3 regions of the Gottfriedia acidiceleris genome follow, and region 1 is predicted to be linked to each of the others. Evidence: a T-box and tRNA genes for the amino acid it is inferred to sense, from the RefSeq annotation. Region 1 holds a T-box; the other regions hold tRNA genes.
What was found. A T-box is a leader RNA that pairs with one kind of tRNA and senses whether it is charged. The one in region 1 lies ahead of lysS (lysine--tRNA ligase), so its partner is inferred to be a tRNA-Lys.

Region 1 (11,256 bases):
TGCATTAGCGGATGCGGAAAGCTGTGCGAAAATATTTCTTCATTTAACGAAGGAATATGAAATCTCATCATTTGAAGAGTTATATGAGAAAACTTCAATTTATTATGGGCAAATTCATCAGTTTGATTATCGTTCATCATTAGTAAAACCGAAACCTAAACGTAAATTGGAGAAGAAAGTATGAAATTAATATCTTGGAATGTAAATGGAATAAGAGCATGTGTACAAAAGGGATTTTTAGATTATTTTAAAGAACAAAAAGCGGATCTATTTTGTATACAAGAAACGAAGTGCCAAGAAGATCAAATAACGTTGGAATTAGACGGTTATTATCAATTTTGGCATTCTGCAGTAAGAAAGGGTTATTCAGGTACTGCAATTTTTTCGAAACATAAACCTTTAAATGTAAGTTTTGGATTTAATGGTAAAGAAGAAGATCTAGAAGGTAGGGTATTAACCTTAGAATTCGATAAATTTTATATGGTAAATGTTTATACACCTAATTCTCAGCGAGATTTAGCTAGACTACCAATAAGATTAAAATGGGAAGATGATTTTAAAAACTATTTAAATAAGCTCGATGAACATAAACCTGTCATCCTATGTGGGGATTTAAATGTCGCACATAATGAAATTGATTTAGCAAATCCAAAATCAAATCGTACGAATTCTGGCTTTACGGAAGAAGAACGGGGTAAAATGACCGCATTATTAGAAAGTGGTTTTACTGACAGCTTTCGATTTTTAAATCCAACTAAAGAAGGTTCATATAGTTGGTGGTCTTATATGGCAAAAGTCCGTGAACGAAATATTGGATGGCGTATTGATTATTTTATTATTTCAAATAGACTTCAAAATGAGCTAATAAATTCAGAAATTCACACTCACATTATGGGAAGTGACCACTGTCCCGTTGTTTTAACGATGGAAGATTCAATCATTTAAATATAGACAAAGTACAAAAATTTGATTTTCAGACTGATTGCAAGCGCTTGTCTTTCAAGGCGCCAAGCCTGGTAAGGAGCGGAGTTACCCATAGAGGGTAATGAGCACCGCTCAACAGGCGAAGCAACAAAGAAAGCGAGCGTTTGTCAACAGTCTGAAAGCTCTAAGGTTTTAGAGCTTTCTTTTTTTATATAGGCATTTAGTAAATCAACGAGAAGCAATTGTGCGTAAACTAAAGTTAGGACAAAGTATTAAATTGTTTGTAATACTACCTAAAAGTAGAAAAGGAAGTGGATTCCTATGAGTATAAAATGGCTAGAATGGGCACAGAGAATCCAAGCAATTTCTCAAGCAGGATTGACCTTTACGAAAGATGTTTTTGATAAAGAAAGGTATGAAGAACTAAGACATATAAGTGCTGATATTTTAAATCATTATTCAGAATTACAAATTGAAGAAATCGAAGGATTGTTTCGCAACGAACGGGGGTATCCCACACCAAAGCTTGATGTTAGAGGTGTCGTTTTTAAAAACGGTAAACTATTATTAGTAAAAGAAAAGCTAGAAAATAAATGGTCTTTACCAGGTGGTTTTTGTGACGTTGGATTGTCAGCTTCAGAAAATGTAGTAAAAGAAATTTTTGAAGAATCAGGCTATAAAGTTGAAGTGAAGAAACTACTAGCAGTTTTAGACATGACAAAGCACGACCATCCACCTCATTCATATCACTACTACAAATTATTTATACAATGTGAAATTGTTGGTGGTAATCCCTCAATTGGAATAGAAACAAGCGATATTGATTTCTTTGATAAAGAGCATTTACCAGAGCTCTCTCTCAATCGAAATACTGCTTCTCAATTAGAATTAATGTTTGAATATTATCAAAATCCTAATAAAGAAACTTGTTTTGATTAAAGATCATTTTAAAAAATAGATAAGATGTTAAATATAAATCATTTTTGAGTTGCTAAAGCAGCTCGATTTTGTTTTAAAGGGGACAAAGTTTTAAAAATGATTTGAACGAATGAAAAATATACATATTTAGAATTAAATTAAAAGGAATTTACTAAAGCAACTTGAGAGGGGAAATGATTTGAAAACAAATTCTATGAACTATGTAAAATTCGAAAATGAATTAAAGAAAGAACGCATTTCAACTTGTCTTATTTATCAAAATGGAGAAATTAAATATAATTTTTATAAAAATTATAAAAGCGAAACAAAACTATTCAAAATCAATTCTGTTACGAAAAGTGTATTATCGATGTTAATAGGAATTGCAATTGATAAAGGATTTATAGAGAGTGTTGAAGTACCAATATCTAAATTTTTTCCGAATATTGAAACGAAAAAAAGTGAAATTACGATCGAACATTTGCTCACAATGACACCTGGATATGATTGGCAAGAGTGGGGAGAATGGGGTGGGCGTCCATTTCCAATGATTAATAGTAAAGACTGGATCCAATATGTACTTGAAAAAGAAATGGTTAATAATCCAGGTGAAAAAATGATTTATGATTCTGGAGCATCTCAAGTACTAAGTGCAATTATTCAGAAGGTAACGGATGAAAAACTATCTATTTTCGCAAAACGAATGTTATTTGATCCGTTAGGCATTAAAGAGTTTATTTGGCATGAAGATTCAAAAGGAATTAATATTGGGGGATTTGGCTTAAGTTTAACGACAGATGATCTACTAAAGCTAGGAATATTAATGATGCAAAAAGGAAAATGGAATAATAGACAAATTATTTCAAGTGAGTGGATTGAAAAATCAACAAAAGCGAAGTACCTTACATATCGGAATGTTGGTTCATATGCCTATCATTGGTGGGTGCTTGAAAATAATGAATTAAAGGATCTTGATTCAACGATTTATTTTGCCATGGGTTATGGAGGCCAATTCATTTTTATTTCACCAAAAAATCAATTCGTAGCTGTTTTTACAAGTGCAAAATATATCAATACTTTTACCCCATTAAAAATCATTCAAAAATACTATCCTTTCATATTAACTAGTGAATAGGGCTGGAAATGAAAGTAAAATTGGCTACACAGACCAAGAATTAATAATCCATGATGATTGCGCTACTCTTTCATTTAATCTTATTTAAAATACCCTTTGTCCGGTCATTCCTATTCCTACCTCAAAATTTTGTATGATTTTTTAATTTGAAAATAGGATTTTACTTAAAAAATGTCGAATTAAGTAATTAGAAAATATAAATAACAACTTGATAATAGCTCCAAGAAGGGATGAAGATTGATGTTTTTGGTAACAGAAGACTTCAAAACGTTTATTAGGAAATATCCAATCACTACAATAATGGTTGGTTTATGTACTATCTTAGCGATTATTACGACATTTTTAGGTGGGTATACGATTGAAAATATCATCAATTTAGGTGGTTATCAGCACGAATTAGTAAAACAAGGTGAGATATGGAGACTTTTTACTTATGCATTTATGCACGGTAGCTACGCTCATTTTTTTATGAATATGACTTTTATGATTATTTTAGGTAGACCATTAGAAAGAGCGTTAGGTTCAGTTAAATTCTTATTATTTTATTTATTATCGGTTATTCTTACAGGACTTATTATTAATTTTAATTATTCGCCTAATACAGTTGAGACTGGGGCATCCGGTGTAGGCTATGCTTTTTTAGGGATGTATTTATTTATTACTTTATTTAGAAAAAACATGCTCTTTTCAGATGATCGTAAGTTTGTCATAACATTTTTAGGAATTGGATTACTATCTTCATTAATTATCCCGTCGACAAGTTTAACTGGTCACTTGGCAGGTATGGTTATCGGTTTTATTATAACTCCTCTATTATTAAAAAAGAGTGCAAGGTTTCAAAACGCTGTTAATGTTTAGAATACATATATGAGAATATTTTTTAACAATATATACTATTTTCAAAGCAAACCTAGTTCTTGATTGGACTAGGTTTTTTTGACTTTGTTTTGGTTAAAAGTTAACGTTGATTATTGTTGTTTTCCATATTTTTGACGTTGAGAAACGTAAGTCTATAAGTTAAAATAACCTTAAGTTAATTATTCTAAGATAATAATTAAGTGTGGATATAAAACCAGAAAGGTTTTGTCAATGCAGAAAACCCTGAGAAGACACAAAAAATTCTCGTTCTATGCACTTTCATATTACTTCTTGTTCGGTGTTATTTGGATTATTTAGTGGTTTGCATTTTTACACTTTATTAATAAAAAAAAGTAAAGTAGTTATTTCAGTAGAAGACCGTTAAAAAAGACCGTTAAAAATTGTAAATACGCACAAGGTTATTTCTATAGTAAACCATTACCTGTTGCGGATTTAGAAAATAAGTTTTATGACCAGCTTAAATACGCCAAAAATATTAGGAGTGTTGGCTTATGAACCGTAAACGTATCCCATTATTGTTGGTCATCTTAGTATCAATCATTTTTGTAGGTAGTTCACTTTATTATTTTAATAAAACTGAAACAACTAAGTTTGAAAAAAGCTTTAATATTGATTATCACAACATACAAGATTATTCAAAAACAGGTTCTGATTTCACTGAAGTTTTAAAAATCTATTCAAATGAATTTTTAAATAAAGATGAAAGTAATAATGCCGCAAAAGACACGAGTTACATCCATTATGATCCGATAAAAAAAGAGTTCAATAGTGATTCAATCAAAGATACTCTGAGTGAAAATAAAAAAGGGAATATTACAGGTATCGGAAAGCCAAATGATAATCCTGTGAAATTTAAGGAAATTTTGTTGGCTGATCGATTAAATAACTATTTTTCAGAAATATATAGTTCGTATCCTGAAATTACTTGGATTTATTATACAAGCATCTCTGGGTTTAATAATTTATATCCTTTTGTACCGTCGAATGAATTTAAATTTTCAAATGAATTATTAAAAGAAGAAAGTACGACATTAGGAACAATCGAAACAAATCCGTATCGCAAACCTTATTGGAGCAGTCCTTATTTGGACAGTGCAGGAAAAGGGATGATGGTAACAGTATCTTCACCTGTTGATTATAAACAAAGATATGTTGGATCAATTTCAATTGATATTACCTTTGAAAATTTAAGTAGAGAATTAAATAAAGATTATACAGCAATTTTATCTGACAATGAGGGAAATATCATAGCTTCTTCAAATAAAGAATTTTTATCATCTAATAAAATCATAAATATGACAAAATTAGATCAAAAGTTTTCTAAAGGATCTTTAGCTAAAATAAATACAATGCAGAATGAAACACTCACAACGATAAACGGCATGAAAGTGCTAAAATGTGATTTTCCAGGTACGGACTGGACGTTTTATTATATTTTGACAACCTCAGCTTTGCTAAAAATCATTGGCATGAAGATTCTACCAATACTATTTATCACAATTCTTTTAGTATGGATTACTTGGATAGCTGAAAAAAGAATGGATGCTGAAAAAAAATTAAAGTTATTAGTAAATGATTTAGAATTTAAGAAAAACGAGTTAGAAGATCTTTCATCAAAGGATCCTTTAACTGGAGTTTTAAATCGAAGAGGGCTCCACGACTTGATCCTATCTGATTTAGAAAAAACAACTGAAACGGAATTAAACTGCTCATTTTTGATTTTTGATATCGATAATTTTAAAAAAATTAATGATCAATATGGGCATACAATGGGAGATTTTGTATTAAATCAGAGTGCTAAACTAATTAAAGAATTGATTCGTAATGATGATTATTTAGGACGATGGGGTGGCGAAGAGTTTTTAATCGTATTACCCAATACACCGTTTAATCAATCGAAAGAAATAGCTGAAAGACTTAGATGTGCGATTGAGGAACACGTATTTCATTTCGAAAGTATAAACATACACGTAACGATGACCTTTGGATTGGCGAGATTTAACTCTAAAAAGGGTGTTGTTGAAAGTATTAATCGTGCTGATAAGGCTATGTATGTAGGAAAACAAAACGGGAAAAATTGTGTTATTTGTTACGAAGATTTGAACGGTGAAACACCTTCTAGTTTATAGAAGGTGTTTCTTTTGTTAGATTGATCTTTTTAATTTAAGGCTTTGTTATAAAGATTGTTGATTTTCTTATGCAACTATATGGAAGTTTAGTTCAATAAGGTTTAATTTTATAACTTCATTAGTACCTAGAGAAGGAAAAATCATTAAAAGGTAGAATTTACATATTATGGAAAAAATGAGAAGGTTTTGAGGAGATGTATATGTTGATAGATTACGGATTATTGATTATAGGTATAGCAATTTTTACTTGTGGCTTACCTAATCGCTGTAAAAAAACAAACATGGTTGTTAGCTGGTTTTAATGAGAAAATGATTAAAAATAAGTCCTTGTTAGGTAAAGTAGTAGGTGGATGTTTTTTTTCTGCCTTTCAGCTTATTAATAATTTTCTATAGTTTTACTGACTATCCTTATGAGGTAACGGTTCTTATAATAATAATGTTGATTTTATTAACAATGGTGTACTTATTTATCAATAGAAAATTAATCGATTAATTCAACTAAAGCATGCATTAGTTGAACAAATGCTTTTAGCCGATTCGGTCATTTAACTGTAAGGAGGAATTGATCATGAAGGAAAAGTTAGATAGTATCTTTTTAAATAGTGCAAACTCACAGGTAGAATTGTATAGTTCTATTGCTAGTATAATCCTTGGAGTAATTATTTTCTTTGTAGCACTTCACTTTAAGAAAAAGCAAAAGAACTGGTGGGTAATCGTTTCATTGATTGGGATGGTTGCGATTATCATCAATGGTGTAAAACTAATTAATTAAAGAAGTTCGGTAAGCGGAACTGAAAGTAAGCGTCAGACTATGCCCGTGGTTTGGCGCTTTTTTCTATTAAACATTGGCGGGTGGGAATTCTGGAAGAGAATTTTATTTTGAATTAGATGTATACGGTTCTTGGGATAAAAAATCATTAAATAAAAACAGTATTGAAATGATTTATGTCTGTAAGAAGTGAATGAACTTATTCAACTACCTTGGGAGTACGATATAAACTTCTATTCACTGTTGTGAATCTGAGGATTCATGGATGGCTAACGCATGCTTTAGTTGTATAAGAAAAAGCAAAGACTACTATTTTTGTGGTCTTATTCTTTTGTACAAAAATCAACAATTTACTTTAACAGAGCCTAATTTAAAAATCATATAGATTTATAATCCTGTCTGCCGTTTGACGGTTTCTACATAATTTGTAGATATCATTAAAAAATCGTTCAACTTCATTAGGAGTACGCGGAATTGGTATTTTTACTTGAAGTGAACCAAATACTTGTTTAAAATAAGCTTTTCGTTCAGCGTTTTTACCGTCACGTTTCAATGGATTATATTTCCAAACTAAAGAAAATTGTCCATCTTGCTCACTAATTTCTCTTATTTCTGCAGCGGTTGTTGATTTATTTTCAACATATATGACTAAATAAAAATTTTCATTTCGATGCCAGTCGATTAATAGTAAATAATAGCTTTCTTCTTCGACTTTCCTTAAGTGAAACGCTGAAACAATCGGTTTTCCGTTTGTCCATTGTTGAAAATTTAGTAATGTATTGAAAGTTGTTGGTATTTCTTCAATATTAAATAAAGAATTATTTGAAACCATCCAATTTTTAATCTGATTTGAAATACTGATTGCAAATTCTTTTTTCATCTTCTACCTCAACGATTAATTTAGTCCTTTTTATTATCATATCATCAATTTCAGTCTAATAAAATTCCTCCTTGTCATAATCTACCATCTATAAGTTAAAGTCCAAATACTCATATTATTAATGATGATTTAACTAAGGAGGATTTTATAATGGCAAGAGGTAAAAGCTTTAATCATAAGAAAAAAGGTCATGAACCAACTCATCCAAAAGGAACACTAGTCGCACCTGAAGACCGTAAACATGAAGATCGAGAAGAAGATTATATTGTAACAGAAGAAGCATTTAAAAATCGTATTCAATAAAAATTGATAAAAATGGGACTCAGATTTTATAGATTTGAGTCCATTTTTATTTTAGCTACCTTATATTAACTTTCGTTGAAGTTTAATAAATTGATTAGCTGATTTTTATTCACTACTTGAAACAACAATGGAATAGGTGGTCCACTTGTTCTATTTAAAACAAGCTGATAAATCATTGTGAAAAAAGTTTTTTGATTTGCTTTCATTATTTTTTTATCTTCATGATAACAAATCGCATATAATTCTTTCATTAATTCAGTTTGATCTAGGGCCTCATTATTTAATAGATAGCTACATAAATTTTTCAGCCAAAATTTCTGACCTTCAGTTAAAGAGTGATAAAATCCAATACCTTGTTTTTCGTTTATCATGCTATTTTTTTGTGGATTGTATTTTTTAATCCAATATTCTGCCATAAGACTAATTTTCTCTATTTCAATGGATGAGTAATTTTCTCCATTATTAACAAATATGTCTTTTAATAAATCTACATTGTAATTAATGAGAGGCAGAACGTTAGCTACATGATTAAATTTTGGATATTTTTTATCAATTTTGCCAATATGTGCAAATTCGACCGATTGGCAAATATCTAAATAGTGTAAAGATTGATCAATATAATTTGATTGATACCGTTCAAATTCTGAATAGTTTTTAATCACATCTTCATCTAGACCAATATTAAATGCTGCTGTTGGTTTATATTTAGCAAACATAAAGAGAATCACTTCTGGTAAATAGATTTCCAATAACTCAGCAGGTGTTATTAAATTACCAGTGGAGCTCGACATTTTTTGGTTTTGACCTTTTATTCCAATAAACTCATACGGTGTATAATGAGGTGCATCATAGTCAAATATGGCTTTAGCAATTTCTTTTGAAACATTGTAACTACCGGTTTCAGATGAATGATCTCTTCCACCAGGTTCAAATACAACGTCTTCTTTCATCCACCTCATAGCCCAATCAAATTTCCATTTTAATTTAATATTGTCTGCAACTTCTACAGATAATTGATTTGAAAATCCACAGCGACAAGTATAATGTAAAGTTTTGCTTTCCTTATTATATTGGGTTATTGAAGGATCATCTTTCTCGCAATTTTCACAGTAAAGAGTAATAGGGTAAAAATCATTACGTTCTTGTTCATTTGGCATGCTTGTTTTGAACTTCATTAAAATATTATAAATTTCTTTTCTTTTCTCAATAGCATGTATTATGTCTTCATTGTATCTACCAGATTTGTATTCTTTACTTTGATAAATAAACTCAACCTCAATGCCTAGTTCACATAAGGAATTTTCAAATTCTGTTTCAAAGTGTTCAGCGTATGTTGAGTGACAGCCATATGGATCAGGAATATTTGAATAAGCTTTCCCTATAAAACGATGATAAGTTGGATCAATTTTATTCGGGACCTTCCTAAAACGATCAAAATCATCCCAAGAAAAGATAAATCTTGTTTTCTTACCTAAATTATTTAAAGCTTTCACAACAAAATAAGTTGTAATGATCTCACGAAAATTTCCAATATGAACCGACCCCGATGGACTTATGCCAGATGCACATACATAAGTTTCTTTATTTGGATATTTTTCAATTAATTCATTTGCGATTTTAATTGCCCAATGCATGTTTTCACCTCAAAATTTTTTATTTAACTTTCAAATTGCAAATAAAAAAACTCCCACCCCCAAGATTTAATCATCTTGAGGACGAGAGTTTGTTAACTTCGTGGTACCACCCCAGTTTATTGATATGTTACCATACCAACCTCATTTAGGTACGGCACGAATGCTTATACCCTATCTCTATAACGGGAGAACCCGGCGTACCATCCCTAAAGTGAACTTTAGTTCCATACGAAGCTCCAAGTCTTTTTACATAAAGTTCATTATTACTCCTTTTTCAGCAAACAGGAGCTCTCTGTAAATAATTTTAGCTTTACTACTTTTCTCTTCATAGCTTTTAAATTTCGAAATATTAATTGTTATTATATTAATCAAAACAATATTAATTGTCAATTAAATTTAAAGTTGAATAAACTAGTTTAAATACTGTTTGAATGGAGGTGCCAAATTGAGGGATTTAGTTGATGATTTACCCCTAATCGGTGCGTATTTTTTATTATTTGGTACAACAACGGCGGCTGTTGGTATTTCAAGTAAAAAGATCGTTAGTGAAAACTTTGGTAGAAGTTTATTCGCTAAAGGTAATGCAATCGAAGCATTTGGCAACAGTATTCAAGCTATTGGAAGAGAAAAATTATATAAGAGAGCAAAAATAGAAAATGAAAATGAAATAGAAAAAGAATTTGAATTAACAATGATGATTGGTGCTTGGCTTCAAGCGATTGGAAATGGTACAAATACATTTGCAACAAATTTAGAAATAGAAGGATTGGAAAGAGAAGGATTTAGATTAAATGCGATTGGTGGTGTCATTCAATCAATTGGTGCACAAATTGAAACAATTGGAGCATTGATGGAAGGGACGCAACTAGATAAAATTGAGGCATATGGCAATCAATTAATCGGTTTAGGTGCTTTAATTGACGGAATTGCTAATGCTGCATTACTACGTGATAAGATGATTTTAGGAGAAGATTTATTACTTGTTGGTAGCTGGGTTCAAGTGTTCGGAGCAATTTTAATTATTTATGCACTACGAAATAAAAGAAGCGAATATGAGAGAGAACAATTAGAATATCGTTATGGCTATTATCCAAATAAACAGTTCGAATGGTAAATTACTAATTTTTTGTGAAGAATATGAAAAAAAGAAGGTATATAGTAGTTAATAGCAAATATTATTATTATTAAAATTATATTAAAACTTTTTATTTTTCTGTAAAACCATTTTGTGAGAGAATAGAATTTATCAGTTTAAATAGGCTAAACCAATTTTTTGAAACAGAGGTATGATTAGATGAATTTAAAAATAATTACGGATAGTGCGGCGGATTTACCAAAAGAGATCATCGAACAATATAATATTGATGTCATTCCATTACGCGTTTATTCGGAAGATGAAAAAGAATATTTTGATGGTTTAACATTGGATTCAAAGACTTTATTTAATGAAATGCGTAATGGAAAAGTATTTAAAACGTCTCTTCCGTCGTATGAGTATATTTATAACACCTTCGTTAAATATGCGAAAGAAAATACACCATGTATTTATATTGCGTTTTCTTCTGAACTTTCTGGTACATATCAATCTGCAGTAATGGTAAAAAATGAGTTTGGCGAGGAATTTCCTGATTTTGATATAGAGATATTTGATACAAAAAGTGCATCAATCGGACAAGGGTTAATTG
Region 2 (11,256 bases), 2.1 Mb from region 1:
CTGATTGATTCTGATTTGATCATTTTCATACGATGCAACTTGAAGTGCATAAGGACTATTACCCGGTGAACCGACTAATCCGATATCTGGATTATCCGCATAAGGTGTAGCAGATTGCGGGAATCCCAAGGTGTTATACGTGCTATAAAAAGAATTACCAGCCGCTGCGACGACGACAACACCTTGTTCAACAGCATTTCGAATGGCTTTTTCGGTTGGAGCGATTGCTTCATCCGTTGATCCTGCTGGTGTTCCTAAACTTAGATTGATAACATCTGCACCCATCTCGACAGCATGTTGGATCCCTGCAATGATGTCATCCTCAGACGCTCCGCCACCTGCATCAGGAAATACTTTTTCCGCAAGGATTTGCGCGCCTGGTGCGATCCCGACAACGCCGTTGTTGTTTTCATCACCGTTTGCACCTACTGTTCCTGCGACATGCATTCCATGGGCCTCTTCGCCTGGCATCGGATCGTTATCCTTATCAGCCCAGTCATACCCTGTTGGGACTTTATCCGTGAAAAATTGATCATTTACCGGCGTGCTAGCTAGTTTATCTTTTAGATTGTCACTCGTTAAACGAGCTTGTTGTTTCCCTTTTTCAGTTAGTGTCATATCATGGTGTCGATAATCCACTCCAGTGTCGACAACCGCTACAACCATGCCTTCACCTTGCAAATTGTGCTTTTCCCAAGCCTGTTGTGCATTCACCATTGATTTGCTTGAAACCATTTCATGTTCATATGTTCGCGCTACGTGAACACTCGCTACGTTTGGTAATTTCTTAATCGCTTTTAGATTCTTATATTCTGTTTCAATACTAACGCCATTAATCCCAATGGAATAGTCATGGCGGACCTTACCCTTGATGCCTTTTTGACGAATGTCTTTCTTTATTCTGTCATGTGACTTTTTAAATTCACTTCTTTTACCTTTTTCATCTTTTGCATTTTTGGCAGGCGCATCTTTTAATTCAACAATGAATCTCACTTTTTTGTTTGGATCAATTGTTGGATCAATGCTTTCCTCCTTTGATTTCTTCAATGCCTTATACATACCCGTTGGGTCATTCTTTTTTGCATTACCAAATAGAGGTGATGCAACAGTTTTTTCCTTTGGCGTTTCGCCACTCAGCACAAATCCTGAATGATTTTCTGTCGAAGCTTTAGCTATGGGTCCGCTAGCATATGCTGGAACACCACTTGACATTAATATTGCAGCTGCAGATAGTGCAGCAATACTCTTACTTGACCGTAGTCTCATTTCTCTTCTCCCCCTTAAATGATAAAATCTTATATATCTCTAAAAATTTCAACAATTTTCTGACCATTCTAAATTATACTTGAGGGCTATCTGCACAGTAAATTGGGGAAATTTCATGTAAAATGATAATAAATTGGGGATAGTTTGATAAAAAATATAGAATAATCTACCCTTTTTCCTTTGTCTTACTTTGATTTTTATAAAAAAAGAAGTTGGGGGAATTTCCTGCAAAATGATAATAAATTGGATATGCTTCAATAAAAACTTAGAATAAACCATATTTTTCCTTTGTTTTACTTCATTTTTTCGAAAATAGAAGTTGGGGGAATTCGTCCTCGGTATATTAAATTTTATAGATACAACTCTTTTTGAATAATTACAGTTTATTGAACAAGCTAGAAGCACATTAAAAAGACCTCTTCAGCAAACTGAGAGGTCTCAAAAAAATATATGGGGTTATTTTAGAAATTCTGTATATTATTTTTTACTATCAAGAATTTAGATAAAATATTTGACAATCATATTTGCTATACAAAAACACTCGGTAAATATGATTTGTGTTTCTCTTCTAAATCCTTACAATTATGTACCAAATTTTACAACTGACTTCTTCCCTTTTATCCTCAAATTCGCCTCTATTTATGGTAAGGTTCATTCCTGTTAATCCTAAAAGCTCGATAGATCTGCTCCACCAATACCAATTTCATTAATTGATGTGGAAAAGTCATTTTTGAAAATGACAGTGTATCATCCGCTCTTTTCATCACAGCATCACTTAGACCTAATGACCCACCAATCACAAATGCTACTTTGCTGTTTCCATATGTGGCAAGTTGATCTATTTTTTTTGCTAGTGATTCGGACGTATGTTCCTTCCCCTTAATTGCTAATGCAATTACATAAGCGTCTTCTGCTATTTTACTTAAAATTCTTTCGCCTTCTTTTTCCTTAACGATTAACATGTCTGCATCGCTTAAATTCTCTGGTGCCTTTTCATCTGGCACTTCGATTATGTCCATTTTTGCATAACTAGATAATCGTTTTATGTATTCATCGATCCCCATCTTTAAATACTTTTCTTTTAACTTTCCAACACTGATAATTGAGATATTCACACTATATCCTCACTTTACAAACAAGTTATCCACAAAAGTTATCCACATACCCACATTTTCTATCCACATTTAGTGGGAGAATCTATGTTCGATACAATATATATGGCATCATTTTGACAATATTCACAGGTTGTGGATATATTGTGCGTTTTTTCGACTTTATTCAACAGTGGTGTTTCACTATACTTATCCACAAAATCGTCAAGAGCCCATTCTACATGCTCATCACAGCTTAAAATTGTTTTTTCCACTTATACACAGCTCCTTTTTTTAGCACATAAAGAAAACTCGTCGATTGTCGAGCCTCTTAGGCGAAGTCAGAGGCGTAGTTGCACTTATACTTACTTCGCAAAATTGACGACTACGTCGAGTTCCATTCCTAATGCCCAACTTATTATTTTTTAACGAAAAAAAAGGGGAGCGAGTAAACTCTCCCCTTAAGTATGTGCTTTGTTTTATACATACACTATATCTGTTGGTTTTTGAGGGTCCGTATCATGAATATCAAATTGCATCCCAACTTCAAATCCTTTTCCCTCTAATGTTTGTGTAACAGACATTCTGGCAAGCTCTTTCATATTATTATCTTGGCTTAAATGAGCAAGATAAATACGTTTTGTTTTATCTCCTATTACATCTGACATGGCAAGTGCAGCATCCTCATTTGATACGTGACCAACATCGCTTAAAATACGACGTTTAATGCTCCATGGATATCTACCCATGCGTAGCATTTCGACATCATGGTTACTTTCAAAAATGTACATATCTGCGTTAGAAATGATCCCCTTCATTCGGTCACTTACATAGCCTGTATCGGTAATTGTAACAAATTTTTTCTTGTTATGATGAAATACGTAAAACATTGGTTCAGCAGCATCATGTGATACACCAAATGATTCAACTTCAATATCCCCAAACTGGATCGTCGTTTCCATGTTAAAAATGAACTTTTGCTCTGTTGGAATTTCTCCAATTAAATGGTTCATTGCTTTCCATGTTTTTTCATTAGCGTATATTGGGATTTGATATCTTCTGGCAAGAACTCCAAGTCCTTTAATATGATCACTATGCTCATGCGTGACTAGAATGCCGGAAACTTCTTTTATATCCCTGTTGATTTCTTTAAATAAAGACTCCATCGCTTTACCGCTTAGTCCTGTATCAACTAAAAGCTTAGTTTTCTCCGTCCCAACGTATAACGCATTTCCGGTACTTCCACTTGCAAGTACACTAAAATGCAGACTCATCGCTATTCACTCCATTGTTCTTTATCTATCTTAATTATTTGCCCCTCAATGGCATTGACAAAGTAATCTTGCTGTTCATTGACAACTATATGCCACGCTGGTGCTATGAATTTAACTCCATTCGATAACGGGATTACAGTATAATAGCCAAAATCAACTTTTGTAATTCGATCACTCGGTTTTAATTCATCTTTCACAAATAGATTTTCAATGGCTTTAATTGCCGGTAAAGCTTCTTGAACATTCTTTTTATCGATCATTTCTTTTAAGTTTTCTAAATATCTTTGGCGATACCCGTAAATCTCATTATTATCGTTATACTTTATTTCAACTACTGAGCTTTCGATGTTATAAATTAAGCGATCTTTGTAGGTTTGACAGAAGTAAATCGTTTTTGACGTTGGATCTATTTGACAATAACGATAGTTACCACCATTCCAAACATACTCCTTCACAAAGTTTTCTAAGAAGAGTATTTTATTTGTCTCTGCAATTGGAACTGGTTTTTTCAATTGACTCTGTAATACATCTTTGAAGATTTGTATATTCTGTCCTTTTCGATCAGCAATAGTTTTCTTTGAGAAATCCTTGCTATTACCCGATATATAAGATTCCTTTAAAGAATTTTTAGGTAATGTCACATATGTGATATCATTTTCCTTTAATTGCTCCTCAATACTCGATTCTGCCATCGTATCAAACTGGTCGCTACTTCGCTTTTGATAATATTGAATCGCTAAAAATAAATCTAATACTAAGAAAGTTAAAATAAATATTGTTTTGATCCTACTCCAATCCAACAATATTCACCCCAGTTCTACTTAGCAAATCTTGATCAATCTTCTTATATGTGTCATCGTAATTTATAATCCAAACAGGTTTTAACTGGATAGCTCTATTATAGTACGGCTGATTGATTGTTGATTTATCTTCATCAAATATCGTCTCGTACCCTAAGCTAATATCCTTAATTAGGGATTTATTAATAGACTTATTATTAGATATAATCTCCATAATTTGAGGACCAGCCATTAACTCCATTTCACTTTCCTTCTTATCCACCTGAATTCTAAATTTATACAATGGACGTTTAAAGGTTTCTATATCATCTACTCCCCAACTCGTCGTGATTGTTGAATTATTATATACAGGTAAATTATTTACAAAAAGTCTAAATGAAACTTCATTATTCTCAGGTTTAACACCCGACAAAATATATCCATCAGTCCAACCACCATGAGCATTAATAAAATCAACACTTCTTTGGACTAATAAATTAGGACTCTGATTATTATTGTTTTCAGGTGTTGTCGGGTTAACAAATGAAATCGAACGATTTAATGGTGAAACTGACATTAATCTAGTACCGTCTGTGAATGTATCTCCTGAATCAGTACTTTCTTTACGGACATTTGAAGGATCACTAAATATTGCATCTTTTAATTTATCAACATCTATATCCGTTGTAAGAAACTCCATCGTAGTTAATTTGATTGGTTTTTTAGGTAAATAAATTATCTTACCTGAATCTAACTTATATCTTAAGCTTTCAGTAAAGCTTTCGTAATTATCTCTAATCTTGTCAACTGAAGCAATAATTGAAGAGTTATCAAAGGTTGCTCCATAGAGAATTTTCTGTGCTTCATTTGAAAAATAGATCCTTGCTGAAGAATCCTGTTTAGATGATAAATTGATGATTATTCGGTCAAATAAAACATTTTGTAATCGTTTTGCATCAAGATTAAGAACTTTACCTAATGTCTCTACTGGTACTACAGTTGGAAAAATAATTTCTAATTTATTTTTTCCTTTTGTAATTGATTGATAGGCAACTTCAGACGTTTTATTTGTCAGGTTTTCAAAATTCGTGATTTCGGATTTCTGCAATGATCTATAAATCGGTGATATATTACTCTGTTTAGTTGTTTCATAATTTTTATTTGATTCATGAACAACTAATAAATTCGGAATGACTATATCCTTAAAGTCTCTCTTTGCACCAATCGAAACTTTTTGGACATAGTCTTGATTCTGAAGTACATCATATGTTGGTTGATATGACCATAAGCTATATGAAAGTACTAAGCTTACTATAACAAGAGTAGTTAATATAACTGATTTTATATATTCTCTTCTCATTCCCACTCATCCTCTTGGTCATCAGCCACTGGAAGTGTGAAATAGACTGTTGTACCCTTTCCTTCTTCACTTTTAGCCCATATATGACCATCGTGCGCATAAATCATTTCTTTTGCCAAAGCAAGCCCTAGGCCAGTTCCTCCAACTTGTCTCGATCTAGCTTTATCTACACGATAGAAACGATCAAATATCTTTGATAGATTTTCTTTTGGAATTCCCATACCTTCGTCAGTAATACTAACTAATATTTGATCTCTAGACTCCTTAATACGATAAGTTACAGTCCCACCCTCTGGGGAATACTTTAGTGCATTTGAAATAATATTATCTAACACTTGTGTAATTTTATCTTCATCTATAAATACAAATCTTGTCTTACTTATGAATTCGCGTTTGAACGATACTTCTTGAGACTTACTCATTTCATGTCGATCAATTATACGATTAAATAACTCTGTAAAGTTAACCCAATCTTTCATTAAACGATATTCTGTACTATCTAACTTAGATAATTGTAATAAGTCATTTACTAACCTAATCATTCGCTCTGTTTCATCTTGAGTTACTTGTAAAAACTTAGGTGCAATTTCTTTATTCTCCCAAGCTCCATCTGATAATGCTTCTAGATAGCTTCTCATTGTTGTTAACGGCGTTCTTAATTCATGCGAAACATTTGCGACAAACTCTCTACGTTCTTGCTCTATTTTTTCTTGTTCAGTTACATCATAGAGTACCGCAATTAGACCATTAACTTTGCCAGACTCTTTTTGTATAGTTGAAAAGCTTGCTCGTAGAATCATTGGTCTCTTATTCTCGCTATAATCTAACATAATTGAATCTGGCTCATCGTATAAATCATCTAAAGTATTAATCTTTTCTATTCCCAATACCTCTAAGATTGATTTATTTAATACTGTTTCACGTGAAACATTAAGCATCGTTTCAGCTGGATCGTTTAAGAGAATAATTTTCCCTCTACGGTCAGTTGCGATAACCCCATCTGACATATGCTCTAGTACTGATTGAAGCTTTCTTCTTTCTCCATCCGTTGAAGCTCTGGCTTGCTGTAAATTACGTGATAGATTATTAAATGATATCGTTAATTCACCAATCTCATCTTCACTATAGGCCTTTAATTTGCGAGAGAAGTTTCCTTTCGCCATTTCTTGGGCCTGTCTTCTTATTTCCGAGATTGGCTTCGTAATGGCTTTAGCCAATAATATCCCTAAAATGGATGTAATCGCGACTGCTATAAGTGTACCAGTTGAAAAAATACGGTTAATTAATTCCATTCTTTCATAAGTGCTTTCCATTGAAGCACTCGTGTAAATGGCTGAAACAATTTCGTCACCTTCCATTACAGGGGTAACAATTGTTTTCATTCGATGACCATTTTTAGGGTCAATTAACACTTTCTCAGTTCTAGTACCTACTAGAAGAGCTCTTTTTACTAAAATATCAGTAGTCCTTTTACCTACAATAGATCGATTACTAGAATCTGAAGTAGCAATAACTTCACTATTTTGGTTAATAACTCTTACATCTGATATTCCAATATTCTTTCCGAAGTCAGAAACTATTTTTTGGATATTAGCTTTTACTTCTGGGTCGTCCAGAGTTTTCTTTTTTTCGTACTCTATTTTTATATTATAAGCCAGTAGCTTAGCACGTTCGTTTATCGCAACTGTAAAACTGTTTACGAGCTGCTTTTCAAGCTCTCTTGAAAAATAAACGCTAATAATTTGCATAGCTACCAAGATGAGTAAAATATAAACAAGTACAAATTTAAAGACAATTGATTTAAATAAACCAACTTTATTATAACCTGCCATTAATCTTGCTCCGGATCACGCAGGTAATATCCTACTCCTCTTCTTGTTACAATGAAAAGTGGATAACTTGGATTGTCCTCAATTTTTTCACGAAGTCTTCGAATTGTTACATCGACAGTTCGTACATCTCCAAAGTAATCGTAACCCCAAACAGTTTGAAGTAAATGTTCTCTCGTCATAACCTGTCCGATATGCTTCGCTAAGTAATATAGTAATTCAAATTCGCGGTGAGTTAATTCAATCTTCTCGCCACGTTTTGTTACGATATAGGCATTTGGATTAATAACGAGCGAGCCAATAATAACTTCAACTGACTCCTCTTTTTCAGATGTAGTTCCTGTTTGGTGTCTGCGTAAATTTGCTTTTACTCTGGCAAGCAACTCACGAGTACTAAATGGTTTTGTTACGTAGTCATCTGCTCCCATTTCTAAACCTAGTACTTTATCTAATTCTGAATCCTTTGCTGTAATCATAATGATCGGCATTTCATGGTTCTTTCTAATTTCTCTACAAACTTCTAAACCGTCTCTAATTGGTAACATAATATCTAATAAAACTAAATCAGGAAGAAACTCATCTACTTTTTGTAATGCTTCCTCTCCATCATACGCGCAAACAATTTCAAAACCTTCTTTTTCTAAATTAAACTTCAATATATCAGCAATTGGTTTTTCATCATCGACTATTAATATTTTTTTATTCATTCCCCGCACTCCTTTTCTAGTCAGTTTTTGTTACCATCAATTCTATACATATCTTTTGCAATTTAATATTAAATTAGGCAACAAATAAACTTATCTTAGTAATTTCGTTTTGTGGACTATCTCTCTAAATATAATACGACTACGATCTTACGTGTTATTCATTTTATATATAAACACTAAATTTTTGAAAAAAACCTCTAGCCTGTTGCTAGAGGTCTACTCCACTTACTTCTATTTTAAATTAAGTAGGTTTTTTTGTAAAATCGAACTGTTTTATTCAAACTAGAAATCTCTTTCGATAAGGTCAATATAAAATAAAAAACTACTGTATATACAGTAGTTTTTATGATGGCTCGGGACGGAATCGAACCGCCGACACGAGGATTTTCAGTCCTCTGCTCTACCGACTGAGCTACCGAGCCATTATATGGCGGTCCCGACCGGGATCGAACCGGCGATCTCCTGCGTGACAGGCAGGCATGTTAACCGCTACACCACGGGACCAATATAATTTTATAAAAAAAGGATGACCCGTACGGGACTCGAACCCGTGTTACCGCCGTGAAAGGGCGGTGTCTTAACCGCTTGACCAACGGGCCACATTAATTTAAGAAAAGATGAGCCATGAAGGATTCGAACCTTCGACCCTCTGATTAAAAGTCAGATGCTCTACCTACTGAGCTAATGGCTCACAATTAGAATATATTACTTAAAAGTTTAAAAATTTTATTTAGCATTCATAAACTATGTACTAGTTATGACGACAAGATTTATCTTATCATACTTTCTAATAATTTTGCAATAGTTTTTTTAAAAAAATAACAAAAGCCCCTAAAATTTTATTTAAGGGCTTTTTATTAGATTAAGCTCCGTAAACGTTACGTACGATATTCGTTTGGTTACGGTCTGGACCAACTGAGAATACAGATAACGGAATACCTACTAATTGAGACACACGTTCTACATAATGTCTTGCATTAACTGGTAGTTCATTAAGCGTTTTTACTCCTGTAATATCTTCTGTCCAACCTGGAAGTTCTTCATAAACTGGCTCACATTCTGCAAGTTGTTTTAAGCTAGCAGGGAACTCAGTAATTATTTCTCCACGGAATTTATAAGCAACGCAAATTTTTACAGTCTCTAGACCTGTTAATACGTCAATTGAGTTAAGTGATAAATCAGTAATACCACTAACGCGACGAGCGTGGCGAACAACTACACTATCAAACCAACCTACACGTCTTGGTCTTCCAGTAGTTGTACCGTACTCACGACCTACTTCACGAATTGTATTTCCAATTTCGTCGAAAAGCTCAGTTGGGAATGCACCTTCACCAACACGAGTAGTGTAAGCTTTACATACACCAACAACGTGATTAATTTTTGTCGGACCAACACCAGATCCAATTGTTACTCCACCTGCAACTGGGTTAGAAGAAGTAACGAATGGGTATGTACCTTGGTCGATATCTAGCATTACACCTTGTGCGCCTTCAAATAATACGCGCTTTCCACCATCAATTGCATCATTTAATACAACAGAAGTATCACACACATATTTTTTAATTTGTTGTCCGAACTCATAATATTCTTCAAAAATCTCTTCGATACTTAATGTATTTGAATCATACATTTTTTCAAATAGATTATTTTTCTCTTCAAGATTACGTTTTAATTTTTCGTAAAACTCTTCTTTATCTAAAAGGTCTGCCATACGGATTCCTACACGAGCAGCTTTGTCCATATAAGCTGGTCCAATACCTTTTTTAGTAGTACCAATTTTATTATCACCTTTACGCTCTTCTTCTAACTCATCTTGTTTTAAATGATAAGGTAAGATAACATGAGCACGGTTACTAATACGTAAGTTGTCAGTTGAAACACCTTTATCATGTAGGTATGCTAGCTCTTGTACTAAAGCTTTAGGATCTACAACCATACCATTTCCAATAACACAAATTTTATCTGAGAAGAAAATACCTGATGGAATTAAGTGAAGTTTGTACTTTTCACCATTAAATACGATTGTATGACCTGCATTGTTACCACCTTGATATCTAGCAACTACTTCTGCCTGTTGTGATAAAAAGTCAGTAATTTTTCCTTTTCCTTCGTCTCCCCATTGAGAACCAACTACTACTACTGATGACAATGTACTGCACCTCCGATTAAAATACGCTATTTCCGAACTAAAACCAAAACTAGTATATCAAACTTACGGAATTTGTCAATAAATCTCTTTGAATAATTCTGTTCTAAGTTTTATTTGTTCGTAAATACAAACTAAAGAATTTGATAAAAATAGTTTGCCCTAACAAAAAAAAATAATCACATAGATTCACTATGTGATTATTTATTAGATGGCATCCCAAGTAGTAGCGATCAGACGATTGAACAGATATGCGACTGTCTGATTCGAAACTATTTTTAAGCACCTGGTGCTTCATCAAACCTTCGTTCTAAGTTTACGAACTTGTTATATTCTTTTACGAAAGCTAATGATACAGTACCTACTGGACCATTCCTTTGTTTAGCAATAATGATTTCAATAATATTTTTATTCTCTGATTCTTTATCATAGTAATCATCTCGGTATAAGAACGCAACTATATCCGCATCTTGCTCAATACTTCCTGATTCACGGATATCAGACATCATTGGACGTTTATCCTGTCTTGACTCAACGCTTCGCGATAGCTGAGATAAGGCTATTAGAGGTACTTTCAATTCCCTCGCTAGTCCTTTAAGTGATCGTGAAATTTCAGATACTTCTTGCTGACGATTTTCTCCGCTTTTGCCGTTACCTTGAATAAGCTGCAGATAATCAATTAGGATCATTCCTAAGCCATGCTCTTGCTTCAGCCTTCTACACTTAGCTCGTATGTCATTAACTCTAATACCAGGTGTGTCATCGATATATATGCCTGTACCAGCTAGGCTACTAGCAGCC
Region 3 (11,256 bases), 1.9 Mb from region 1:
TTTACTTATTTGACTTAACTAGGTTTAAAAGCCTTTTTAAGTTATTAATGTAGGTTTAATCAGTACATATTTAACGTTTATGACATAGTACTACAAAACAATAACTGAATTACTATAGTATAATTTAAGGACAGACTCCGATAAAAGTAGCGCAATTCCTTTTTCTCATAAAGAATTGTTATGTTTCATTTTTTGAGTTTTTAAAGAGATAGAATTGGTATCAATAATATGACTGTATTTTAGAGTTACTAAGAAGTGTTTTCGAATACTTTGTTCTTTTAAATAAAAAATATTATTAATGAGCATAAAAAAAGATACTAAACTAAAAAGAGGTAATTTAACTAATAGGAAGTGTCAAAAATGGGTATCGATAATTTTCTTACAATCCTCCTGATCATCAATATACTTCTAGCAGGAGTACTAGTATTTATTGAAAAAAGAGATGTTGTCGCCACATGGGCTTGGCTAATGATCTTACTTTTTATACCTATAGCGGGATTTTTACTATATCTATTTTTAGGTAGGCAGCTAAAACAAAAAAATTTCTACCATCTATCGACTAAAGAAAAAACATATCTACAATTAGCGGTTACGGACCAGGCTAATAAAATTCTTAATGATCAAAGTTTTCATCAAGATGAGTTACTATCAAAGCATTCACATTTAATTATGATGAATTTAAAGTCAGCTAACGCTTTATTAACAACAGATAACGAAATCCAAACGTTTCGAGATGGACACGAAAAATTTAATTCTCTATTTAAAGACATCCAACTTGCTCAAAAAGAAATTAATATCCAGTACTATATTATCCAGCGTGATTCTTTAGGAAAGAAACTTAGAGATGAACTTTCCAAAAAAGCGGCAGAAGGTGTGAAAGTGCGAGTCCTGTATGATGACATTGGATCCAAAAGAATTACCCCTTCTTTTTTCAAAGAACTTGTTAAACATGGTGGTGAGGTAAGAGCTTTCTTCCCTTCATTTTTAAGACTAATCAATTTTCGATTAAATAATAGAAATCACAGAAAACTGTGTATTATTGATGGAAGAATTGCTTATATAGGAGGGTTCAATATTGGAAATGAGTATCTTGGTATTGATAAAAAGTTTGGTTATTGGCGGGATACTCATTTTCGCATAAAGGGAGAATCAGTAAATCAAATTCAAGGTAGATTTATTTTAGACTGGCAACAAGCTACCAACCAACCTATACATAATATAGAAGAATTCTCATTTAATAATGAAAAAAACATCGGAAGTACCCCTATCCAAATTGTTGCTAGTGGACCAAATTCAGAAACAGAACACTTAAAAAACATGTATGTTAAATTAATTATGTCTGCAAAAAAATGTGTTTATATTCAAACACCTTATTTTATTCCAGATACAAGCATTATGGATGCGTGCAAAATCGCAATTTTATCTGGTATCGATGTAAGAATAATGATTCCAAGTAAACCTGATCACCCATTCGTGTATTGGGCATCTCTATCGTACGCTGGAGAACTTTTATCATATGGCGCAAAAATATTGCTTTACGAGAATGGTTTCTTACATGCTAAGACAATCGTTGTTGATCATGAAGTAGCTTCGGTAGGAACTACGAATATTGATACACGTAGTTTTAAACTGAATTTTGAAATAAACGCAATCACCTATTCAGAAGAAAAAGCTTCTGAGCTACAAAGTCTTTTTTTACTTGATAGTAATCATAGTAGTGAGCTTACAATTGAAAAATATCAAGAGCGATCAGTCATGATCAAGTTAAAAGAAGCTATCTCACGCCTCTTATCTCCAATATTGTAGATAAAAATCATTACTTAACTGTAATGTTTATTAAAACGCTAAAACTCACTTTTAAATAATAAAAGTGAGTTTTTTATAAAAATATGTATTCCACTTAAAATAGACTCATCTCTATTTTGTTCGATGAACTGTTAAGGTTACCTTACTTGTTTCACACATGAATGTTGAAAGGTGGACAGGTTCCTCATTTGCATCATAAGCGATTTTTAGGATTTTAAAAAGATTGGCTCCTATATCACATTCAAGATAATTGGCATATACTTTTGTCGCACCGATTACGTCGATGATTTTATCGTTACTTATGATTTCTGTATTATAGTCCTTTGAGAGAACTTTATATGTGGATTCATCTGTTGCAATTTTCTTTTCCAAATCAGGAAAACGAATTAGTGAGTAATGCGCAATATCATAAAAAAGTGGACGGTCGTTCACATACATAAGTCGCTCAAGCTCTAGTACGCGACTTCCTTCTTCAACTTTAAGATGTTCTGCAACATCCTTTGGTGCTGGGATGACTTCACTTCTAAGGATTCGGGAATTTGGAATCATCCCTAATTGGTGGCTAAACTCTGAGAATCCGCTTACAGATAACAGTTCATTATTAAACTTATTCGAAGCTACAAACGTCCCCCTGCGTGGTATGCGTGTTAATGTACCATCCTTCACTAATTCCTCAATGGCCTTTCGAATAGTGATTCGACTGACATTATACGTTTCACAAAGCTCAGCTTCTGTGGGAATCTGCTGGTCTGGTTGGTACTTCCCTTGTTGAATATCATTCTGAAGCATTTGCCTAATCTGCATATAGAGAGGCTGTGGGGTTGAAGAATTTAGGTTCATAATTTTCATCCTATCCGTCAATGTTTTTCAACATTATTATACACTGCCGACTAGTTATCGTCACCATGCACCGAAATAGCCAATTGTTTTTGTAGCAGTTTTAGTCCCTAATTCCAAACACTGTTGGATCGAAAAGCCCTGTAAAGTACCATAAAGAAAACCAGCTATGAAAGAATCTCCTGCTCCCATCGTATCAACAACTTTATCTTCCAATACTCCAAATTGATAAAAATGTTTTCCGTCGAAAGCTAAAGATCCATTTTCTCCAAGCGTAGCAACAGCCACCTTAGAACCTTTTGTTAGTACATCTTTTAAAAATCCCCTGATAAATTCATCATCCTTTTTATAAGAAAAAAAGGAATAGTCCACATAACTAGGTAATTTCTTTACTAAATCGTGCTCTAACTGATCTGAAAAATCAAATGCAGTAAGCAACCCTTTTTGTTTAAAAAGTGGAAAATATTCCTCAACATGACCCCATATACCAGCGTGGACAAGTTGTTGAGTTTGGATATACTCAAGTTCTTCATCAGTTAATGTGAACTGACCCATTACTCCTTCATCGTAATCTCCAAAATGACGGTCATTATTAACCAATTTAACATAGGTAACCGCTGTTTTTCCTATCTTTTTAGAAATAAACGATGTATCGACACCTTTGCTTTGAATCGAATTAATCATTTGTTCGCCAAAGGAATCACTTCCAACCCAACCTATATACGAAGAGTCTGCCCCTAGCTCTTTTAAGTAGACAGCAACATTTACCGGATTTCCTCCGGGATACACTTTCTCGTTTGCAAGATAGACATCCATACAGTTATCGCCGACTGTAACAATTCTCATCTAATCCCAACCTTCTTTTTAATCTAAGAAATGAGCACTACCATGTAGTGCCCATTAAATTTTTTAATATTCTACTTTGCGGTAGTATCTTCTTAGGTCTAATGAGTGGTTTCTTTCTCTTTCAAGGTAAACACTAATTCGACTTAAAACAGCCCAGTTAATACTGACAGAAAAGTGTTTTCTAAATTCCTCACTAATTCCTGGCAATTCAAATTCCTTTGTATCAATAACAGTTAATTGACTCGTGATTTTTTCAGCAAACCTTTCAACACGATCCATCAACGGTCTTGTTTCATCTTCACCTTTAAGTAAAATAACACTAGTATCTTCAACCACTAACTCAAGCGTACCATGGAAAAACTCCGCTGCGTGGATAGACTTTGCATGAATCCATTGCATTTCCTCCAATATACACATCGCGTATGAATACGTGTTACCCCATAAGTTACCAGAGCCTACCATCATATGATAATCTGTATCCTTATGTTTAATAGCAAATTCCTCTGCCTTTTTATCATAGTCTTTTACGGCAGCTAAAATCGCTTGTGGCAACAAGGAAACTTCTTTTGTGAACTGTTCATATTGTGGAAATTCATTGTTATTATACATGAAGCGAAATACTACCATGTACAGCAGCATAAAGAATGTATCAAAGGAATGTTTTTCCGAGCGAGTTGTAATACAGTATTCTACTACTTGTGTTAATGGAGTATTCGGCTCCGCTACTAAAGCAATTGTAGTAGCCCCTCTTTCTTTACAAAACTCTGCCGCTGCAACAGTTTCTTGTGTTGTCCCTGAAACTGAGGTGAAAATACATACGGAATTCTTTGTAAAATGCTTATTGTTCATGACCATAAACTCGGCTGCGATTTCGGCATGTACATTGATCGTTGAGTTTGATTCTATAATATATTTATAAGGATACATCATTGCAATAGTTCCGCCAGCACCAATAAGGAAAAGATTGCTGTAACCTTTTTGACAGATTGAATCGACGATATCCTCAATTTTACTTCTAAATGCAAGTCCTTCTTCTTCAACAAGTTTTAAAAATAACGCTTCATCAAATTTTAACATGGTGAGATCCCCCTAAAACATATTTGTTATGTCTTGTATTATAATTAACTATAACAAATAAAGCAATCGCTTTTTCAAAAAATTAAGAAGCTAGTAAAAGTTCACTAGCTTCCTGAAATAATTGAATTCTTCTTTGTTACTAGATTACCGTCATTTTTCTTATTGGGCCCATAGCGTTTTTCCCAGTAAAAGTAAACAGGTAGTCCAGTAGCGATAACTATGAATGCAGCTACCATCCCTTGCCACGGAGCCCAAGTAAACGTACCCCAAGCAAGCCAAGAAGCTCCAATTATTGCTAAAATAGTCGTTAGTCTCCACATTGGCATCCTGTAAATCGGGTTATAGTCCTCCCTTTTACGGCATTTATAAACCGCTACAAAATCCAAAATATTAATCACTAATTGAATTAATGTGAAATAGCCTAGTAAAGTCGTTAAATTGGTTGCAAAAACTAGAATACATGCATAGGTAACTTGAACAATAATTGAAAAACTTGGTGTTTCATACTTTGGATGGACACGAGCAAAACGCTGGAAAAACAGCCCGTCCTTCGCCATAGCGTACTCTAATCTAGGCTGAAACATGATACAGGAACTTAGTGATCCTAAAATAACTATAATTGCAGTAATCGCAACAAACGAAGAAGCAATATGAGATAGTCCTGGTATATACTTAACCGCATCAGAAACAGCTGCACTAGAACTCATCAATTTGCTAAAAGGCATTAATCCAATTACGCAGACTGCTAGCAAAGTATATAAGATTAATACAATAAAGACAGAGCTAATCAATGCACGAGGTAGCGTTTTTCCAGGATTTTTAAATTCACCTGCCATAAAACAAATGGCGGCCATACCGGTATATGCCCAGGTTGTGGCAGAAACGCCACCGATTAGACTTGTTTTTACCGTTTCTCCATGAGGCGTATAGGAGAAGTTCCCCACGTGCATATACATTAACCCTAGAACAATAACAATAATGAATGGAATGATTTTCACGGCTGTAATAATCACTTGAAATAGCCCGCCCTCTTTTACACTTCGATAATGAATAGAAGTTATGATTAAAATTATCGCAACCCCTAACAACTTGCCAGCAAATCCAGAGAAAAATGGGAAAAAGCTTGCCAAGTATGAAACTACTGCTAGAGCCATAATAGAAATAGATGGTGGATCAAGCGCCCAGAATGTTGCCCATCCATATAAAAAGGCTAATGGTCTCCAGCCTGCTTTATTCAAATAAACGTAACCGCTTCCATTTTCAGGATAAGCAGTCGACAATTCAGCAAGAACCATTACTTGCGGAATAGCAATAATACCACCAATAATCCATGCTAAAATAGAAATAGAAGGGGTTCCCGCTGCTTTTGCTACATCACCAGACGAGACAAAGATACCTGACCCTACGGTCGTACCAACAGCAATTGCTAATGCCGACCAAAATCCAAGCTTTCGTGTAAGCGTAGTATTACTCATAAAGGCTCCTCCAAATTTTTAGATTATACAATTCCTAATTCATTTAGTTTCACTAAGGATTTTTTAAAAGCATCTAATGGATTTTGATAATAAGTTGACCCCATAATTTCAAGAGTGCATGCCCCATCGTATTGGTGCTTTTGCATGCTTTTTACATATTCTCTCCATTGTAAATTACCATCATCTAAAGCAAGATGGGAATCTGTCTTGCGATCACCATCTACTAGATGAAAATGACATAACTCAGGAAGCAATAAAAAATAATCATCTGGTGTTTCACCCGCCAGGTTCATTGCAACGGTATCAATCATCCCTTTTAAAAAAGGGGACTTTATTTCTTCAATCATTCTCTTTAATCCCCGCGTATTAATAATTAAATTAGATTCAAATTTTGTTAATGGTTCTAGTGCAAGAGTGATACCCTCGTGCTCCGCCACCTTTGTAATTTGATAGATTGATTCACTTGCATATTTCCACGATTCTTCTTTTGTTAGAGAAAAATCACCTATCCCTGAAGTAATTAGCATCTTATCCGTCTCCAATTCCACAGCAGAGTGAATATTTTCAATAAAATAATCAATACTCGTTTGTCTCCAATCCGGATCTGAAGCAGCAAGATTGTAAGGATAAATGCATTGTTCTGGAGTATAGCAGACTATTTCCATACTTCTAGCTTTAATTTCTTTCTTTATCTCCCTCAAATTGCAAAGCAAGTTTCTATAAACATAGAGATGTGGTTCACCAGCCCATAATTCAATGCTACTGATACCTAATTGATCCATACAATCCAAAAAATATTGGATAGGATAATGCTTGAACGTAATATTCATCCCTGCTATTTTAATTGATTACCCCCTTTTTCTTAAAGTCATTTGATTTGTTATGCTTTGTATTATAATCAAGAATAACATAAAATACAATAAATTTTAAAAATTTTTAATATTCGATTTTAATTCCTACAAAGTCTAGTACCGTGACCAACCAGTCTATAAAAGTAAGCCAATTTTTAAACACAAAAAAGGCCTCTACATTACGTAGAAGCCTTGTTACTATATATATAATTTGATGCGGCCGAGAGGACTTGAACCTCCACGGAGAAACCTCCACTAGGCCCTCAACCTAGCGCGTCTGCCATTCCGCCACGACCGCGAATAAACAAAAGTGAGCCATGAAGGATTCGAACCTTCGACCCTCTGATTAAAAGTCAGATGCTCTACCTACTGAGCTAATGGCTCGTAATAATTAAAAGTAATTATAACTAAATACAATATATCTTTAAACCAACTTACTGTCTACACGATCGCGTCTAAGATAAAAACAATTCCCCTTACCTTAAACATATTAATAAAAAACTAAAATGGCTGGGCTACCTGGATTCGAACCAGGGCATGACGGAATCAAAATCCGTTGCCTTACCGCTTGGCTATAGCCCAATGAATTATCATCACGAATCTACTTCTTAGAATAACCTTCGTGAACCCGCACCGCAGGATTTTTTTTTATGTTGTATTGTTAATACCTCTCGAATTACTCCTCAAGATAAAAAACAATCCGACATCCTTACAAAAAACAAATGGCTGGGCTACCTGGATTCGAACCAGGGCATGACGGAATCAAAATCCGTTGCCTTACCGCTTGGCTATAGCCCATTGATTTAGCATCATGAACTGACTCCTTCGAATTAACTTCATGAACCTGCACCGCAGGATTTTTTTTTATGTTGATTGCTTTTACCTCTCGAATTTACTCCTCAAGATAAAAAACAATCCGACAATTTTGGAATTCATCTTTACCTAAAGACGAGTAACTTTCATGAAGTTCCACCGCAGGATTTTTTTTATGTTGTATTGCCCTATCTCTCGAATCAGCTCCTCAAGATAAAAAACAATCCGACAATTTTGGAATTCATCTTTACCTAAAGACGAGTAACTTTCATGAAGTTCCACCGCAGGATTTTTTTTATGTTGTATTGCCCTATCTCTCGAATCAGCTCCTCAAGATAAAAACAATCCGACATTTCAATATTCTTCTTATTGTAGAATACGAATTAACTTAATGAACCTGCACCGCAGGGTTTTTTATGTTGTATTGTTCTACCTCTCGAATTTACTTCTCAAAATAAAAAACAATCTGATATTTCAGCACTAACTCCAAACATCCACTCTTACTATTTTTCTCCAAATAAAGAAAAAAATACTACAATTTGTAGTAATTAATGGCGGTCCCGACCGGGATCGAACCGGCGATCTCCTGCGTGACAGGCAGGCATGTTAACCGCTACACCACGGGACCATATGTAGTTAATGGTGGAGGATGACGGGCTCGAACCGCCGACCCCCTGCTTGTAAGGCAGGTGCTCTCCCAGCTGAGCTAATCCTCCAGGTTAAAATGGTGACCCGTACGGGACTCGAACCCGTGTTACCGCCGTGAAAGGGCGGTGTCTTAACCGCTTGACCAACGGGCCTTATGTATGGCAGAGAAGAAGGGATTCGAACCCTCGCACCGCGTAAACGATCTACACCCTTAGCAGGGGCGCCCCTTGAGCCACTTGGGTACTTCTCTATAATAATGGCTCCGCAGGTAGGGTTCGAACCTACGACCACTCGGTTAACAGCCGAGTGCTCTACCACTGAGCTACTGCGGAAAAATACTAATCTTTTCATCAAGTACTGAAACGTGATGACAAGTATTAATATAAACTAAATACATATTAGATGTCAACACTATTTATAATAGTTTTAATGGACTTTTGCATAATCCACATACATAGCGGCTTATGTCCACTTTTCTTTTTCTTAAGAAAGCTTGCCCACATACTGAACATCTATATTTATACTTATAAGAATGCGTTCTTTTTTTTATTGAGTTTAGTGGTTTACAATACCTAGGAGCACCTACCTTTTTTAATAGCTCTTTAAAATCTCTATCTTCATGCTTATAGCCTTTCTTCATAATATGAAGATGATAATGACATAGCTCGTGTAATATGATCCCCTTTAACTCTTCAATTCCGTGTTCTTCATAATAAAACTTATTTAATTCGATATTACTTGTTTTTAATAAGTACCTACCACCAGTTGTCCTCAATCTAGTATTGAAAGAAGCTTGGTGGAGAAATGGTCGATCGAAATAAGTGATTGATAGTTCTTCAACCAGTTTTTGTATCTCCTCATTATCCATTTATGAATCGACATCCTTTTTTTCTTCTTTATTCTAACTGAACAACTCACAAATTCTTGGGTATGCGCATACATTAAACTTACAAATGAGAATTTCAAAAGATCTTATTAGTACGATTTATGCTAAATGGGCTGCTCTTAGTAAATCTCTCTACAACGGCGTAATTATTACTATTAAAATGAACAATTCAGTTATCCTTTTTATACAATGTATCGGAAGGTTACCCCTCACTCATTTATTTCATCGCCCATCCTCAAAAAAAGATGGGCGAAGATTTTTAAGTTGGAGGTTTTATCATGGTAATGCCTAGTTGGCTTAAATCTCAAATGCAAAAAGCGTTTTATGAAAAAAACCGTTATCAAATTAAATTATTGAATCAATGTTGGTTTTATTATCAAAAAATTAAGCTTTGACGATTTCTTTCGATTCAATTGGTAGCATAGATAAACCTACTCTTTGTTTCTTTTGGTCTACATCAGCAATCCATACTTTTACTACTTGACCAACCGATACAACATCAAGCGGATGCTTAATAAATTTGCTACTCATTCTAGAGATATGAACAAGACCATCGTTCTTTAGTCCAATATCAACAAATGCACCAAAATCGACTACGTTTCTTACTGTTCCTTCAAGCTCCATCCCTATTTTTAGGTCTTCAATTTGAAGAACATCTTGGCGAAGGATTGGTGCTGCTAATTCATCTCGTAAATCTCTTTCAGGTTGCATTAATGATGCTAAAATATCTTTTAGCGTAATTTCACCAATATCAAGTTGCTCTGATACTTCTTTTAAATTAATCGTTTTTAGCTGTTCTTTCAATTCATTTGAACCAATTTGACTAGTTGAGAAATTTAATTGCTTTAATAATTTTTTTACTTGTACGTAGCTCTCCGGGTGAATACTTGTACGGTCTAAAGGCTCATCTCCTTCTAGAACACGTAAAAATCCAATACATTGCTCATACGTTTTTGCGCCTAATCTAGGTATTGTTTTAAGCTCTTTTCGGTTTGTAATTTTCCCTTTTTCGTCACGGTAATTAACAATATTTTTCGCTACTGTTTTGGACAAGCCCGATACGTATTGAAGTAATGAAACTGATGCTGTGTTTACATTTACACCAACTTGGTTAACAGAAGTTTCAACAACAAATGATAATGATTCATTTAAGCTCTTTTGAGATACATCGTGTTGATATAATCCTACCCCAACAGATTTCGGATCAATTTTTACTAGTTCTGCTAACGGATCTTGTAGTCGTCTTGCAATAGATACTGCACTTCGTTCTTCTACTTGGAAATCAGGGAACTCTTCTCTTGCTAGCTCAGATGCTGAATAAACACTTGCGCCAGCTTCATTTACGATTACATAATAAGTATTATTTTTCATTTCTTTTAAAATTCCAGATATAAACAGCTCTGTTTCTCTCGAAGCTGTACCATTTCCAATTGCGATCATTTCTATTTTATATTTTATAAGAATATCTTTAATTTTTGTAACTGCTTGTTCTCTTTTATTTCTTTGAACCTCTTCCCTTTCTCCTTTAAAAGGATGAGGGTAAATCACATCTATTTTGAGTACTTTGCCCGTCTCGTCTACTACTGCTAATTTACAACCAGTACGAAATGCAGGGTCTACTCCTAGCACGATTTTCCCTTTTAATGGTGGTTGCAGTAATAATGAACGCAAGTTTTCTGAGAAAATAGTAATCGCGTGTGAATCAGCTTTTTCGGATAATTCTTTACGAATCTCTCTTTCAATTGAAGGCTGAATTAATCTTTTATACGCATCTTCAACGACTTCCATTAAGATTGGTCGTACAAAAGTGTCCTTTGTAATTACTCTTTTTTCTAAATAAAAAATAATCTCATCATAAGGAGATTGAATTGCAACCTTTAAAATATCTTCTTTTTCAGCACGATTCATTGCTAGTATTCTATGTGGAACAATCTTTGAAATTGGTTCAGAGTACTCATAATACATTTCGTATACTTTTTTCTCGTCTTTTTCGGAATCTTTTACCGTACTGTCAATC

Region 2: it encodes a tRNA-Lys, which carries the amino acid that the T-box ahead of lysS (lysine--tRNA ligase) is inferred to sense. The anticodon was not compared.
Region 3: it encodes a tRNA-Lys, which carries the amino acid that the T-box ahead of lysS (lysine--tRNA ligase) is inferred to sense. The anticodon was not compared.

The regions. Positions count from the first base shown of each region.
Region 1 covers NZ_CP096034.1:2,099,799-2,111,054, forward strand. Annotated here, with positions in the region: gene MY490_RS10235 (3'-5' exonuclease) at 1-184, shown strand, start outside; gene MY490_RS10240 (exodeoxyribonuclease III) at 181-945, shown strand; gene MY490_RS10245 (NUDIX hydrolase) at 1,246-1,863, shown strand; gene MY490_RS10250 (serine hydrolase domain-containing protein) at 2,042-2,977, shown strand; gene MY490_RS10255 (rhomboid family intramembrane serine protease) at 3,218-3,835, shown strand; gene MY490_RS10260 (sensor domain-containing diguanylate cyclase) at 4,348-5,985, shown strand; gene MY490_RS10265 (hypothetical protein) at 6,554-6,757, shown strand; gene MY490_RS10270 (hypothetical protein) at 7,125-7,634, opposite strand; gene MY490_RS10275 (hypothetical protein) at 7,785-7,937, shown strand; gene lysS (lysine--tRNA ligase) at 8,003-9,571, opposite strand; T-box leader at 9,646-9,909, opposite strand; gene MY490_RS10285 (DUF6944 family repetitive protein) at 10,017-10,685, shown strand; gene MY490_RS10290 (DegV family protein) at 10,866-11,256, shown strand, end outside.
Region 2 covers NZ_CP096034.1:4,660,084-4,671,339, forward strand. Annotated here, with positions in the region: gene MY490_RS21860 (InlB B-repeat-containing protein) at 1-1,266, opposite strand, end outside; gene rlmH (23S rRNA (pseudouridine(1915)-N(3))-methyltransferase RlmH) at 1,902-2,381, opposite strand; gene MY490_RS21870 (CxxH/CxxC protein) at 2,441-2,632, opposite strand; gene MY490_RS21875 (MBL fold metallo-hydrolase) at 2,837-3,631, opposite strand; gene MY490_RS21880 (two-component system regulatory protein YycI) at 3,634-4,431, opposite strand; gene MY490_RS21885 (YycH family regulatory protein) at 4,418-5,770, opposite strand; gene walK (cell wall metabolism sensor histidine kinase WalK) at 5,767-7,602, opposite strand; gene yycF (response regulator YycF) at 7,602-8,306, opposite strand; tRNA gene MY490_RS21900 (tRNA-Phe) at 8,656-8,728, opposite strand; tRNA gene MY490_RS21905 (tRNA-Asp) at 8,735-8,810, opposite strand; tRNA gene MY490_RS21910 (tRNA-Glu) at 8,834-8,905, opposite strand; tRNA gene MY490_RS21915 (tRNA-Lys) at 8,925-8,997, opposite strand; gene MY490_RS21920 (adenylosuccinate synthase) at 9,169-10,458, opposite strand; gene dnaB (replicative DNA helicase) at 10,734-11,256, opposite strand, start outside.
Region 3 covers NZ_CP096034.1:242,788-254,043, reverse strand. Annotated here, with positions in the region: gene cls (cardiolipin synthase) at 361-1,806, shown strand; gene MY490_RS01365 (GntR family transcriptional regulator) at 1,918-2,646, opposite strand; gene frlD (fructoselysine 6-kinase) at 2,707-3,489, opposite strand; gene MY490_RS01355 (SIS domain-containing protein) at 3,553-4,566, opposite strand; gene MY490_RS01350 (amino acid permease) at 4,671-6,041, opposite strand; gene MY490_RS01345 (TIM barrel protein) at 6,065-6,886, opposite strand; tRNA gene MY490_RS01340 (tRNA-Leu) at 7,108-7,190, opposite strand; tRNA gene MY490_RS01335 (tRNA-Lys) at 7,204-7,276, opposite strand; tRNA gene MY490_RS01330 (tRNA-Gln) at 7,400-7,474, opposite strand; tRNA gene MY490_RS01325 (tRNA-Gln) at 7,616-7,690, opposite strand; tRNA gene MY490_RS01320 (tRNA-Asp) at 8,258-8,333, opposite strand; tRNA gene MY490_RS01315 (tRNA-Val) at 8,346-8,421, opposite strand; tRNA gene MY490_RS01310 (tRNA-Glu) at 8,431-8,505, opposite strand; tRNA gene MY490_RS01305 (tRNA-Ser) at 8,513-8,603, opposite strand; tRNA gene MY490_RS01300 (tRNA-Asn) at 8,611-8,685, opposite strand; gene MY490_RS01295 (SprT family protein) at 8,769-9,221, opposite strand; gene cmpA (cortex morphogenetic protein CmpA) at 9,524-9,634, shown strand; gene MY490_RS01285 (Tex family protein) at 9,624-11,256, opposite strand, start outside.